Regions from separate parts of the Pseudoglutamicibacter albus genome, predicted to be linked through region 1. Evidence: riboswitches for the same ligand, from Rfam matches in the RefSeq annotation. Region 1 holds a riboswitch; the other holds the start of a gene.
What was found. A riboswitch is a leader RNA that binds a small molecule or an ion and turns the genes downstream of it on or off. The one in region 1 is predicted to bind S-adenosylmethionine.

Region 1 (7,238 bases):
TGAGCGTGGGCGCAAAGATGATAGCCGCCCACCCGGAGATCTTCTTCATGTCTTCGTTTTGCCGTTGAGAGACGAGCGTCGCGTTGACCTGCAGGATCTGATTCAGCGCATCCCGTAGTTCGGCGATGTCGGGGATGATCTGGGAGAGATGATCAGAGACGTCATCGAGGTACATACGCAACTCGGTGTCGGTCCCGTAGCGGGTGGTTCCGATCAACAGGCGGCGGATCACGGTCGCTAACCCGTTGGACATTTGGCGCAGCTCGATGATCTCGCGCGACAAACGGTAAATACGCTCGGCAGCCGCCGGGTCACCCGAGAACACCTGGCGTTCAATCTCTTCTTTGTCAGTCTCGAGGCCACGCAGCACGGGGCCGTATCCGTCCACGACCGCATCGAGCACTGCATGCAGCACGGCTTCCGGGCCGTGCTTGAGTAGCTCGTTCTGTTCGCCGAAGCGGTGTTCGAGCCGGAAACCTTTCGCCTGCCAGGCTCGCACCGCGGCCTGATCCTGGCACAAAACCGCTACCTGGTTCCCTCGCATCAACAGGTTGAATTCGCCGAAGACGACCTCTTCGATGTCATCTTGATAGGCAACAGAGTGAGTCACGACGAATAGGGTGTCGCCTTGACGTTCGGCTTTAGCGCGCCGCGATGGGGCCTGCAGGTCCTCGAGCAGCAGCGGGTGAAGATCCCAGGCTTCTGCGAGGTCTTCAATCTGCTGATCAGTCGGCTTATCCATCGAGATCACGACGACCTGGTCAGGGTGTTCTTCCGAATACCTGCCAGCTGTTTCGATGGTGTGGCCGCCGGTGAGCGGAAACGCGCCTTCGTTATCGAATGAGACTGCGCGGATGTTGTCTTTCACCACGTGCGGGGTCGGCGGCGCAACGGGGGTTCGCTTATGACTGGCACGTCCCGAAACGAGGGGGAGGCCGAGTTTGGAGCGGATCTTGTTGCGAGCAGACATGCCTCTATTCTGGCACCAGTTCCGCCCGTTCCCGGCCACCGCGACGCGCAGGATATTCAACCCCGCGGCGCCGCGGTGAGACGGTCACGCGGTAGCCACCGCGCCGCGCAGGCGCCTCAAGCATCGGTGCGCGATCGTGCTGTGCAGCGACGCAACAGCAACCGTTATGCGCGCAGTTGGCGTTTGGAGGAGATGACTCCGGTGTCGAAGCCTGCAAGGTGGAGACCGCCGTGGAAGCGTGCGTGCTCGATTTTGACGCAACGGTTCATGACCGCGGCGAGCCCGCCGGCTTCAGCGATGCGCGCGGCTTCTTCGTTCCACAGGCCCAACTGTGCCCAGAACACCTTCGCGCCCACACGCACGGCGTCCTCAGCGACGCTCGGGAGGTCTTCGTTACGGCGGAATGCAACCACGATGTCGGGCGCTTCTGGCAGGTCATCGAGGCTCGGGTACACGGGCTCCCCGAGCAGCTCAGTGGCTCGCGGGTTGATGAAGTACAGCTTGTAGGGGGCGGAGGACTGCAGGTAGGTCGCCACGAAATACGCGGCACGCGCGGGGTTGGTGGAGGCGCCGACGATCGCGATGCTCTTGGCGGCACGCAGCAGGTTCAACCGTTGCGGGGCTGATGGGCCAACCCACGTGCTGTTGGCCTCTGTTGTGGTGGTTTCGTTGCTCATTACGCTTCCTCCCCGTTCGCAGCACCGTCACTAGCACCGTTCACGGCGGCTTCCAGGGCCTGGTCGAGGTCCCAGATGATGTCCTCAACATCCTCAAGGCCCACCGAAATACGGATCAGGTCTTCGCCGATCCCGCCGGCAATCAGCTGTTCTTTACTTAGCTGCTGATGCGTTGTGGATGCCGGATGCAACACGAGGGTCTTCGCGTCACCAATGTTGGCTAGGTGGCTGGCCAGCTGCAGGTTCGCGATGAACTCAGCCCCGACGTCGCGCCCACCCTTGAGACCAAAGCTGAACACGGAGCCCACGCCGTTCGGCAAGAGCTGCTTGCCGCGTTCGTGGTAGGCGTGGTCTTCCAGGCCGGCGTAGGAGACCCACTCGATGCGGTCATCGTTAGCCAGCCAACGCGCGACCTCACGGGCGTTGGCGATGTGCGCATCCATACGCTGCGGCAGGGTTTCGATGCCGATGAGCAACTGCCACGCGGACTGAGGGGCGAGCGATGCGCCGATGTCACGCAACTGTTCGTTGCGTAGCTTGGTGAGGAAACCGTACTCGCCGAAGTTGCCCCACCACGACAAGTCGCCGTAGGAAGGCACCGGTTCCGTCATGGACGGGAAGTTGCCGTTGCCCCAGTTGAAACGGCCTGATTCAACGACCACGCCGCCCAGGGTGGTTCCGTGGCCGCCCAGGAACTTGGTCGCCGAGTGGATCACGATGTCCGCGCCGTGTTCCAGCGGACGGAAAATATATGGCGGGGTCAGGGTCGAATCCACAACCAGTGGGATCCCGTGTTCGTGGGCGAGAGCGCCGAGACCTTCGATGTCGGTGATCACACCGGACGGGTTGGCGACCACCTCGGTGTAGAGGACCTTGGTGTTCGGTTGGATCGCGGCCGCGAAGTCCTCGACCTCGGTTGAGTCGATGAACGTGGTCTCCACGCCGAATCGGCGCAGCGTGACATCCAGCTGCGTCACGGTCCCGCCATAGAGCTTCGAGGAAGCGACCACGTGATCGCCCGCCTGGCATAGCGCGGCGAACGTGATGAACTCAGCGGCCATACCCGAAGACGTCGCGACCGCGCCGATACCGCCCTCAAGGGACGCGACGCGTTCCTCGAACGCCGCAACCGTAGGGTTAGCGATACGCGAATACACGTTCCCGTACTTCTGCAGCGCGAACAGCGTTGCCGCATCGTCCGCGTTTTCAAACACGAAAGACGTCGTGTTATACAGCGGGACGGCACGCGAACCGTGCTCCGAATCAGGGGTGGCACCCGCATGCAGGGCACGGGTACGGAAACCGAATTGACGGTCGGCAGAAGACATGGAACTCCTTCAACTCCATCGATCCCGGCATGAGCACCATTCGCTGCAGCGGTGGTGCTGCGTCGATGGTTGCTGCGGCGTCACAGGGCCAGGTCCCTCGACCGCTCTAGATGGTCAGCCACCATTATGCGCACTCGACTCGAGCCAGGGCAAACGCATGTGACGTACTAAGGCGCGCCGGGAACAGTGCGGCCGGCATAAGCTGGGGATATGAGCACCAGCCCTCACCACGTCCCGTCTCTCGCTTTGGTCCGCCACGGGCAAACAGACTGGAATAAAGAACGCCGCTTCCAAGGAAGCGCGGACGTCCCCCTCAACGCGACCGGCATCGAACAAGCCCGCGCCGCGGCGGAAACCCTGGCGGCTGACGCGACATCACGATGGGGTAGCCCGTGGGACGTCATTCTCACCTCCCCGCAGCTCAGGGCACGCGAAACCGCCGAGATCATCGCTGAACACCTCGGACTTGAGGCGCCGCGCGTCATCGCCGGGCTCAAAGAACGCTCCTACGGCCCCTACGAAGGTCGTGCCTACGTCGACATCGACCAAGACACCTTCACCTACCTCTTCCCGGCGCACCTCCCCAACGTCGAAGAGGTCGAAGCCCGCGGTAAAGAGCTCGGGATCCTCGAAGGAGTCGAAAGCTCCAAAGACGCCGGCCGCCGTAGTGCTACAGCGCTCGCCGAAGCACTCCAGCGCAACCCGGGCAAGCGGATCATCGCCGTATCCCACGGCTCAACCACTCGCTGCCTGCTCAACACCTTGGACGAGTGGAACATCAGCAACCCGGGCTTGCGCAACTGCGACATCCGCTACCTCACCCCAGCCCAAGAAGCGCACCTGCACCACATCCGCAGCGCACTTTCCTAACCCGGCGCTGCATCACAGCCACCCACTACACTGACTGTGACGCCGTTCACGGACACCAGCTAAGCCAAGGACACCCATGATGAGCACCGCCAGTACATCAGCGAGAAACACGTCAACACCGGGGCAACAGCTTCCGGCGGTACATCCGGCGGCGCAAGAACCGATCCCGGCGGAACTCAACGGGCACATCGTCCGGTTGCGCCGCTATCTGCACGCGAATCCCGAGCTGGACCGGCACCTACCCACCACTCAGGCGGCGGTGCTGGATGCGCTCGAGGGAACCGAGGGGATCGAGCTGCACACCGGGAAGGCGCAGTCCTCTGTGACCGCTGTTCTGCGTGGTGCTGCTCCGCTACCTGAAGGTACGCGCCGCCCCGTAGTCCTGTTGCGTGGAGACATGGACGCGCTACCGGTCACCGAAGAAACCGGGCTTGAATATTCGCCCACCGAAACCGGGAAGATGCATGCGTGCGGCCACGACATGCACACCGCCGGCCTGGTGGGCGCGCTGCTGTATCTCGCACAGCGCCGCGATGAACTCACCGCCGATGTTGTGGGCATGTTTCAGCCTGCCGAAGAAACCGCTGGCGGCGCGAAAATCATAATCGAAGAAGGCCTTCTCGAAGCCGCAGGCCAGCCGGTCGACGAAGCGTACGCGATCCACGTGTACGCCGACCGCTACCCGCACGCAACGTTCGTCTCCAAACCGGGAACCATACAGTCCGGATGTGACGACCTCGTCATCACCGTCCACGGCCAAGGCGGCCACGGATCCGCCCCGCACCAAGCCGCGGACCCGGTGCCAGTCGCGGCAGAGATCGTGCTCGGCCTACAGACCATGGTGACTCGCCAATTCGACCCGTTTGACCCCGTCGTGGTGACCGTCGGCTCGATCAAGGCGGGCTCTGCGCCGAACATCATCCCGTCCACCGCAACCATCCAGGTCACGCTGCGTTCCTTCAGCCCGGCGTCACGTGAAAAGCTCGTGCCGGCCGTGCAGCGCGTCGCCAAAGGCATCGCGGAAGCACACGGGATGAGTGCAAGCTACAGGGTCGAATGTGACTTCCCTGTAACCGTGAACTCGGCCGAACACGTGGACTACGTGGCCGACACCGTGCGGGACCTGTTCGGGGATACCGCCTACCGAGAGCTGCCGCGCACCGAAGCCGGTTCAGAAGACTTCTCCGAAGTGCTCCAGCGCGTACCGGGCGCCTACATTTTCCTCGGTGCCGTCCCGGAAGGTGAAGACCCCACGAAAGTTGCGGGCAACCACTCGCCACACGCGATCTTCGACGATCGCGTGCTGGGCCGTAGCGTGCGGCTTTTCGCGGAACTTGCGCTACGCCGCGGGCCTCTCGCACATTAACGATCAGCCCGCAACGACAAGCCGGCGGCGGCTACGCGTGTCAGTAGTGGTAGGTGTCCGATGGCGCAGGGGCCGGGTCGGATGCCTTGCGCCATTGCACGTTGTAGGCCTTCGCAAGGGCGAGGATCTTGTTCGCGCGGGAGAGGCGCGGCAGGTCGGAGCCGTTGCGGATCTCTCCGCCGGCTTCCTCGAATTCTGTGAGGAACTCGTGTGCCCACGCGACGTCCTCGCTGGAAGGGGAGAGGCCTTCGTTGACGGTTGCGGTCTGTTCTGGAACTAGGCACAGTTTGCCGGTCATACCGAACTCGCTCGTGACCGCGGCGGCTTCGGCGAGTTTGACGCCCGTGGTACCCACGGTCGGGCCGTCGATCGCGCCCGGCAGGCCTGTTGCGCGGGATGCGATCGTGAACTGTGAGCGGGCATAAGCCAACGCCATCGGGCCGTCCCCCATCCCGGTGTCGCGGCGGAAGTCACCGATACCGAACGCCAAACGGTAGGTTCCCTTCGCCGCGGCGATCGAATCGATGCGCTGCAAACCGCGCGCGGTCTCAACGAGTGCAATCACGGGAATCCCAGGCAAGCGGCGTGCGGTCTCGTTGACGTGGTCGGTGGATTCGACCATCGCAAGGATCACACCGGCCAAACCACCCTCAGCCACAGGCCCACCCACAGCGGAAGGCAACGCGGCAGCTAAAGCCTCAACGTCGTCTTCCCAATACTTGGTCGCATAACCGTTCATACGAACCCACGCGGTGTGGCCGCTAGTCATCCACTCAACCGCGGCTTCACGGGCAGCAACCTTGTCTTTCGGCGCCACCGCATCTTCGATATCCAAAACCACCACATCGGCGGCGGAATCCTCGGCTTCAGCGAAACGGTCAGGATGCGCCGCGTTCGTCAAAAGCCACGAACGCGCAAGGTCTGGGCCGATCTTCTGACCGGCCGCCGTAGGGATCTGTGCAGGGTAAAACGTAGGAGCCATGACCACACGTTACTGACTCTGGCGGCGCTTGAGCCACGTTGTGACAACATATATCACCGAAATCAGGGCGATCCACACGGCACCCGCGATGAGTGAGACGCGCGTGTTCGGGAACCACGCCATCAACACGATCACCAGAACCAGGAAGGAACCCGCGAAGATCGGGGTGATGGGCCACAACGGCACCGGGAACTCAAGCCCTTCCTTAGGCACGCCTTCGCGGCGTAGTTTGATGCGCATCGCGGTGTGGGACAGCAAAACCATGCACCACAGCCACGTGATCGCAAACGCACCGACCGAGGCAACCACGGCGAATGCGGACTCCGGCATCAGGAAGTTCAACACCACACCCACCGTGAGCGCGCACATCATGAGCAGTGCCGCAGCCCACGGCACGCCCTTGCCCGTGGTCCGGGTGAACGCGCGTGGGGATTGCCCCAGGTGTGCCATCCCGAACAGCATGCGGCCGGCACCGTACGAGTTCGCGTTGATCGCAGAGATCGCGGCCGTGAGCACCACGATATTCAAAATATGTTGCGCCGCCGGGATTCCTAGCGTCGCGAAAATCTGGACGAACGGGGAAGTGTCCGAGCTCATGTGGTTCCACGGAACCAGCGTCATGATCACACCCAAAGCCAGAACATAGAACAGCAGGATGCGGATCGGAACCGAGTTCACGGCGCGCGGGATCGCGGTGTGCGGATCGTTAGCCTCGCCCGCGGTCACGGCGATGGTCTCGATGCCACCGAAGCTGAACACGACCATCGTCAAGCACGCCAGAATGCCCATCCAGCCGTTAGGTGCCAAGCCGCCGTGATCGAAAAGATTATGAAGGCCCGGGGTCGCCTCACCCGGCACGCTCATACCGAAAATCAGGATCGCGATGCCGCCGAGGATCATCGCGATTACGGCGCCGACCTTGATGATCGACATCCAGAACTCCATCTCACCGAATACCTTGACATGCCGGGTGTTGATGCCCGCGATGAGCAAAACGACCGCTGCCGCCCAGACCCACTGCGGCGCGTTAGGGAACCATAACCCC
Region 2 (7,238 bases), 1.9 Mb from region 1:
GGTCATTGCCTTCATCGGGTCGATCGCAGCCGTCTCCGCTATCGCGATCCTCTTGACCCGGGAATCGAAGGATCATGACCTGCTGATCCACGAGCACTAACTACACCAGATAGGACGCAAGGCCGCGGTGGGCGTTCGCCCACCGCGGCCTTTCTGCGCTCCACACCCGAAGGATCTGTTCAGACAAGCCCTCAAGCCAGCCCCGGACGCAGGCTCCCCTCCCAGGCAGTCGGCGTGGCGATGACGGCCGGTGAGATCAGGGCACCATCGGCCCTGTACAACCACGTCAGGGGGAAGAAGGAGCTGCTGCAGCTGCTTCTTCCGTCATCCTCTAAGGCCCGAGGCGCCGTGCCCGGCAAGCACCGCAGGCACGGTGGGCAGGGCGGGCACGGCAAGCACCGCAGGCACGACGGAGGCCCCGCTCCCCCACATAGGGGAACGGGACCTCTATACGCCGAAGGTCGGCCGCCACATCGACGGCCGACCTCACGGCACGACGCTGATCAACAGCAGAGATCAGCGGTAGAAGCGGGCCAGGAATACGGCCACGACGGCCGGGCGTTCCTCGCCCTCGATCTCGAAGGTGGCCTCAACCACCAGGTGCAGGCCATCGCCCTTGACCTCCTGGACGTCGGCGAGCTTCATAACTGCACGGACGCGGGAGCCGACCTTCACCGGGGAGGTGAAGCGGACCTTGTCCAGGCCGTAGTTGACCTTGGTCTTCACGTCGGAGACATCGAACAGCTCACCCCAGAACGGAATGATCAAGGACAAGGTGAGGAAGCCGTGGGCGATCGGGGCGCCGAAAGGGCCGTCCTTGGCGCGTTCAGGGTCCACGTGGATCCACTGGTGGTCATCAGTTGCGTCGGCGAAGGTGTTCACCATCTCCTGGGTGATCTCGCGCCACTCGGTGGCGCCCAGCTCGGTGCCTGCCATGGTCTTGACGGCGTCGAAGTCGACGACGGTGCGGGCGGTGGTCTCAGTCATGATGCGGTCCTCTCGGGGAAGGGGTGGAAAGGGTGGTTAGATCGGTGGGCCAGCGTCCCGCTGGCCTGGTGAATCAGACGAAGGCGCTGACGCCGGTGACGGCGCGGCCCACGATCAGCGCGTTGATCTCGTGGGTGCCTTCGTAGGAGTAGACGGCTTCGGCGTCCGCATGGAAGCGGGCCACGTCGGTGTCCAGGGTGATTCCGTTGCCGCCGCAGACCTCGCGGGCCAGGGCCACGGTCTCGCGCAGACGCAGGGAGGTCATCATCTTGGCTAGGGCGGAGTTCTCGTCCTTGTAGATCCCCTGCTCCTCTTGCTCCGTGAGCTGGACCATCAGGCCCAGCGAGGATGTCAGGTTGCCGAGCATGATGGCCAGCTTCTCCTGGATGAGCTGGAATCCGGCCAACGGCTGGCCGAACTGCTGCCGCTCGCGGACATAACGCAGCGCGGCCTCATAGGCGCCCGCGGTGGCGCCCACGGCCATCCAGGCCACATCCGAACGCATGGCCCGCAGACAACGCGCCACATCCTTGAAAGAGTTGATCCCCTCCAGACGGGCCGAGGCGGGTACGCGTACGCCGCGGTACTCGATGTGGGCGTTCTGCATGATGCGCAGGGAGGCCTTGTTCGGGATGATCGACATGCTCACCCCTTCGGCGTCCCGCGGAACCAGGAAGCACTTGACCTGGCCATCGGCGGTGTCGCGGGCGAAGGTCGCGACGACGTCCGAGATGGTCGCCCCGCCGATCCAGCGCTTGGCGCCGTCGATCACCCAGGTGTCCGTCTCCGGATCATAGGTCGCGGTCGTGGCGAGTCCGCCGGCCACATCGGAGCCGTGGTCGGGCTCGGTCAGCCCGAACACGCCAGTCAGCGAGTAGTCGAGGATCTTCGCATCCAGCTCCTTCGCCTGCTGTTCCCCGCCGCCCAGGGTGCAGGCCGTGCGGAACAGGCCGGCGTGCGCGTTATACAGGGTGCCGACGTTGATGTCGCAGCGGGCCAGCTCGAAGTTGCGGAACCCGGTCAGGATCCTACGGATGGGCTCTCCAGCTTCCTTGAGGGCTGGCGGGTCCATCAGCGGCAGCGCGCGGACGGCGTCCACCAGCTCCTGGGGAAGCTCCGCAGCGTCCCAGGCCGGGTTGACCAGCGGCTTCACCGTGGTCTCGAGCCGTTCCCGGAGGTCCAGGATGACGGCGCGCTCGGCCTCAGTCAGCCGCTCGGCGTAGCCATAGAAGTCGGATGGGATGATGCTTCCGGTCACTGGTTCAGCCATCTCAGTCCTCCTTCGTCTCGGTCGCGGCCCCGCGGTCCAGACCCAGTAGGCGCACCGCGTTGTCCTTGAGGATCCAAGGCCGAACCTCGTCCTTGAGCGGCAGCTCCGCGAAGGCGGCCAGCCACTTGTCCGGGGTGATCAGCGGGAAGTCGGTTCCGAAGAGCACCTTGCGAGCCAGTACGTTATTCGACTGGCGGACCAGGGACTCCGGGAAGTACTTCGGGGACCAGCCGGAGAGGTCGATGTGCACGTTGGCCTTGTGGGTCGCGATCGAGTTCGCCTCATCCTGCCAAGGCACCGAGGGGTGGGCCATGATGATCTGCAGGTCTGGGAAGTCGGCGGCGACGTCGTCCAGCAGCAGCGGATTGGAGTACTTCAGCTTGATGCCGCGCCCGCCGGGCAGGCCTGCGCCCATGCCGTTCTGCCCGGTGTGGGAGACCATGGGCAACCCCAGCTCCTGGAGCCGCTCCCAGAGCGGGTAGTACTCACGGTCCGAGGGGTCGAAGCCCTGCACAGACGGGTGGAACTTGAAGCCGCGCACTCCGAGCTCCTCGGCCTGGCGGGTGGCCTCCGCCAACGCGTCCACCCCGGTGCGGGGATCCACGGAGCCGAACGGGATGAGGACGTCGTTGTTCCGGGCGCAGCCGGCCACGAGGTCATCGATGGAGTTCGGCTTGTGGCCAAACTGGGTGCGCGCGTCCACGGTGAAGACGACCGCGGCCATCCGGCGTTGGCGGTAGGTCTCCGCGATGGTGTCCACACTTGGGGTCCGCTCCGCGGACTTGAAGTACTTCGCGGAGGCCTCGAAGAAGTCCTCCGGAAGCGCCTTGTGGCCGCACGAGTCCACCTCGAGGTGCACGTGCATGTCCACGGCCTCGATGGCCGAGGCGTCCACCCCCAGCTCGTAGCGGACTGGGGCGGGGCCGGGAGCAGAGGTTGAGGCGGGGGCAGGGGCGCCGCTGTCGTTCCCGTGGGCTGGCCCCTGCGGAGCCGTGTCCTGGGTTTCGGTCATCGTGCTTGTCCTTAGTTCTTCTGCTCGGGCTCGAGCTCAGCAGGCAGCGGAGGCATCTTCTCGCCGACTTCCTGGAGGTTGCCCTTGACCAGCTCGGCGCCCTGGGTCTGCATGGTGGCGTAGTCCCAGCCGCCCTCGTGGTACTCGGTGGCCACTGGCTCTGGGTGGGACCAGACCTGCAGGCGATCGCCACCGACGCCAATGGCCTGGCCGGTGATGCCCTCGGCCTCCGGGGAGGAAAGGAAAGCGATCAGGCCGGCGACGTCGTCGGCGGTTCCGAAGCCGAGGTCATGGCGGAAGAAGGACGGCATGGCCTCGCCGCGCTCGTCCGCCTCGACGGCCTTCTGGAAGTAAGGGACGGTCTTGGTCATGGCGGTGGCCGCCACTGGGATGACGGCGTTGACCATCACTCCGGCCCGCTTCATCTCGAGGGCCCACGTGCGGACCATACCGACGATGCCCGCCTTGGCTGCGGCGTAGTTGGTCTGGCCGAAGTTGCCCCGCTGGCCGGTCGGCGAGCCGATGCAGACGATGCGGCCAGCCACGCCGTTCTCCTTGAAGTAGGCGTAGGCGGCGCGGACGCAGGTGAAGGTGCCCTTGAGGTGGACGCCGATGACCAGGTCGAAGTCCTCGTCAGTCATCTTCAGCAAGGACTTATCCCGCAGGATGCCGGCGTTATTCACCAGGATGTCCAGTCCACCGAAGGTGTCTACGGCGGTCTTGACCAGCTGGTCGGCGGCCTCGCTGGTGCCAACAGGGACCACGGCGGCCACGGCTTTGCCGCCGGCTTCGGTGATGGAGGCGACAGCAGCGTCCGCGGTCTCCTGGTTGACGTCGTTAATAACCACGGAGGCTCCCTGGCGGGCGAGCTCCTGGGCGTAGGCGAGGCCCAGGCCTGCGCCCGAGCCGGTGACGATGGCTACCTTGCCGTCGAGGGACATGGGGTTCTCCTTCGGTGGTGACGTGCTAGATGTCTGTTCTGGTCTGAGAGCCTGCGTGCCGCCTCGCGGCGGATACTCTCGGATGGCCCTGGTGTGGCGTTCACCACACAAGAACCATGACAGTACATATAATTGAAATTGTCAATTATTTTTCGAGGCTTGCATTTCGAGTACGATCCTCTGCAAGGGACAAGCCTCTATATGGGCAAGATCAGCCGGATCACTCCCTCGAGTACACGGACCAAGGAAGCAAGCACATGACGACCACAAAGGACACCTCCGGAGCCGCAGTGAACCCGGCCGAGGCCGCCCAGCGCTTCCCCGCCCCCTCCACAGCGCTTGCGGCCGAGCGTATGGCGGAGTTCACGTCGTCAGAGCTCGCCGGCCAGGTCCAGTTCCTGGCGGCCCGGCTGCGCAGCATCGGCCACAGCCACGCCAACCGCGTCCTGCAGGAGGAGATGGGATTGAAGGTCCGCCAGTACTCCGTGCTGGCCCTGGCCGCCGCGGACGTGAACCCGTCCCAGCGCGAACTCGGCGACTTCCTGAGCCTGGACCCAAGCCAGATAGTGAACCTGGTGGACTTCCTGGAGAAGCGGGGATGGGTCGAGCGCCAGGTGGATCCGCGTGACCGTCGTTCCCGGATCGTCATCGCCACACCGCAAGGGCAGGATGCCTACCGGAGGGCACGCGCGCTGACCATGGCCTCCGACGACGTGGTGCTCGCCGCGCTCACCTCCGACGAGCGGCACGAGCTGAGCCGGCTGCTGGAGAAAGTCGCCTTCTAATCCCGCCTGAAACGCCCCCGCGGCGCCTGCGATGCAGGGCGGGCATCCGTAGGCACGGGGCAAGCAGCCGCTGGCGCAGGGCGATTCTTTTTGTCGATTTATGACACAAACAGGCCTGCGGGCGGTTGACATGGCTCGGGGGCGGGCTATAAAAATGATGCTTGTAACCCATCCAGAGCGACTGAGAGACCTGGCTCGTTGACGTCGCAGCAACCGGTTTGTACACGGTGCTCCCGCCAGGAACGATGGAAAGGAATAACTGTGTCATCGTTGTCCACGCACACCCCTGCCCACCCTGCAGCAGTAGCCGATGCGGCCGGAACTGACGCTGGAACCCCGGCTGCTACTGGCGGCGCTAGCAACACCAGCACCACTGCTTCTTCGGCTGACTTGAGTTTCGCTGAAGGGCTTCGTTACGTCACCACCCAGGATGCTCCGGTCACCCCGTGGGAAGCCGGCCACAAGCCAAGCCTGGCTGAGCTGCGTGAGCATTTCGGGCCGATCTTTGACCGCATCGCGCTCGGCGCTTCGGAGCGGGAGGCGCATCGTGTTTTGCCGTTCGTTGAGATCGCGGAACTCAACCGGGCCGGCTTCACCGTACTGCGGGTGCCTACCGAGTACGGCGGCCCGGGCGTGAGCTTCACCGACTGGGTGCAGTTGCTGATCGACCTGGCGGCAGCTGACCCGAACATCGCGCATCAATACCGTTCGCACGCAGGTTTCGCGGAGACGCTGCGCTACCAGAATGAGCAGACGCGCGAGTTCTGGTACGCGAAGGTCCTTGCTGGCGATACTGTGGGTAACGCGTCCACTGAGGTGAGCGGGAATACGTTGAATACGCTCAACACCACGTTGGCTGTGCAGGCGGACGGCACTGGGGTGCTCAACGGCGCTAAGTATTACTGCACTGGCACCGCGTACGCGACGCATACCCGGGTTTCGGCCACGCTGCTTGATACGGATGGAACACCGACCGAGGGTCGACAGTTCGCTGTCGTTTCCACTCGGGCTCCGGGTGTTGAGCTTGAGGATGACTGGAATGGTTTCGGTCAGAGCCTCACCGGTACGGGAACCACGCGTTTCACCGATGTGCGTGTAGCGCCCGAGCACATTCTGAACCGTGTTCCCGGTAGCGCTGAGGCGCAGTTTGAGGCGCCGCTGTTCCAGATTGTTTTGCTCGCCGTGTTGGCGGGTATCGCCCGCAATGTTGTGAACGATGCGGCGGCTGGCGTGCACCGGCGGACGCGTTCGTTCAACACCGGTTTGGGTGTTCCGCACTCTGAGGATCCGCAGATTCTGGGAGTTGTGGGGCGGCTTTCGGCGCAGGCTTTCGTGGTGGAGTCAGCTGTGGTTGAGGCCGCGCGGCGGCTCGAGGCTGCCGAGGGTGTGCTCTCGCTCGAAGATCCAGATGCGCAGCGCTTGCTGACTGAGGCGGAGCTTGCTGTTGAGCGCGCGCACGTGACTGTACCGAGCATCGTGACCAGCATTTGCTCTGAACTGTTCCTCACGGGTGGCGCTTCGAACACGTCGCGGGAGAAGAACCTGGACCGGCATTGGCGCAATGCACAGACCGTCGCGACGCATAACCCGATTGTGTTCCGTGAGCGGATCATCGGCGACTACCTGGTCAACGGGACTGTCCCGGAGGGCCTCAACGCGATCGGTGAGGTGACCCGTGCTTCTTAACGCGTTTGAGATGGCCACGCCGGTGCATCAGTCCCCTGGTTTGTGGCGGCATCCGGAGTCTCGGGCGGCTAACTTTGATCAGTTGAGCTACTGGACCGACCTGGCTCAGACGTTGGATCGCGGCGGTTTCACGGCACTGTTTTTGGCAGATGTGTTGGGAACCTATGACGTGTACGGCGGAAGCGACGCGGTCTCGCATGAGCGCGGCGTGCAGGTTCCGTTGCTGGATCCGTTCGCTGCAGTGTCTGCAATGGCGGCGGTGACGCGCAGGCTCGGTTTCGGATTGACGGCTTCCTGCACGTATGAGGACCCGTTCCTGTTGGCGCGCCGGTTCGCGAGCCTGGACCACCTGACGGGTGGCCGGGTTGGCTGGAACATTGTGACCTCGTATCAGGATTCCGCTGCCCGGAACCTCGGTTTGGAGCGGCAGCTACCGCACGATGAGCGTTACGACCGCGCGGACGAGTACATGGATGTTATGTACAAGCTGTTCGAGGGCAGTTTCGCTCCGGGTTCGGTGCTCAAGGATGCCGATGCGGGTGTATTCGTGGATCCGG

Region 2: another riboswitch for S-adenosylmethionine. It lies ahead of J2S67_RS08610 (acyl-CoA dehydrogenase family protein); the one in region 1 lies ahead of J2S67_RS00060 (O-acetylhomoserine aminocarboxypropyltransferase/cysteine synthase family protein).

What each region holds. Positions count from the first base shown of each region.
Region 1 covers NZ_JAVDXX010000001.1:10,045-17,282, forward strand. Annotated here, with positions in the region: gene J2S67_RS00050 (magnesium and cobalt transport protein CorA) at 1-970, opposite strand, end outside; gene J2S67_RS00055 (CoA-binding protein) at 1,135-1,647, opposite strand; gene J2S67_RS00060 (O-acetylhomoserine aminocarboxypropyltransferase/cysteine synthase family protein) at 1,647-2,975, opposite strand; SAM riboswitch class I at 2,988-3,092, opposite strand; gene J2S67_RS00065 (histidine phosphatase family protein) at 3,186-3,845, shown strand; gene J2S67_RS00070 (M20 metallopeptidase family protein) at 3,922-5,211, shown strand; gene J2S67_RS00075 (HpcH/HpaI aldolase/citrate lyase family protein) at 5,252-6,193, opposite strand; gene J2S67_RS00080 (amino acid permease) at 6,203-7,238, opposite strand, start outside.
Region 2 covers NZ_JAVDXX010000001.1:1,937,806-1,945,043, forward strand. Annotated here, with positions in the region: gene J2S67_RS08580 (MFS transporter) at 1-100, shown strand, start outside; gene J2S67_RS08585 (MaoC family dehydratase) at 517-987, opposite strand; gene J2S67_RS08590 (acyl-CoA dehydrogenase family protein) at 1,061-2,257, opposite strand; gene J2S67_RS08595 (amidohydrolase family protein) at 2,259-3,122, opposite strand; gene J2S67_RS08600 (SDR family NAD(P)-dependent oxidoreductase) at 3,281-4,210, opposite strand; gene J2S67_RS08605 (MarR family winged helix-turn-helix transcriptional regulator) at 4,468-4,995, shown strand; SAM riboswitch class I at 5,161-5,247, shown strand; gene J2S67_RS08610 (acyl-CoA dehydrogenase family protein) at 5,257-6,681, shown strand; gene J2S67_RS08615 (LLM class flavin-dependent oxidoreductase) at 6,671-7,238, shown strand, end outside.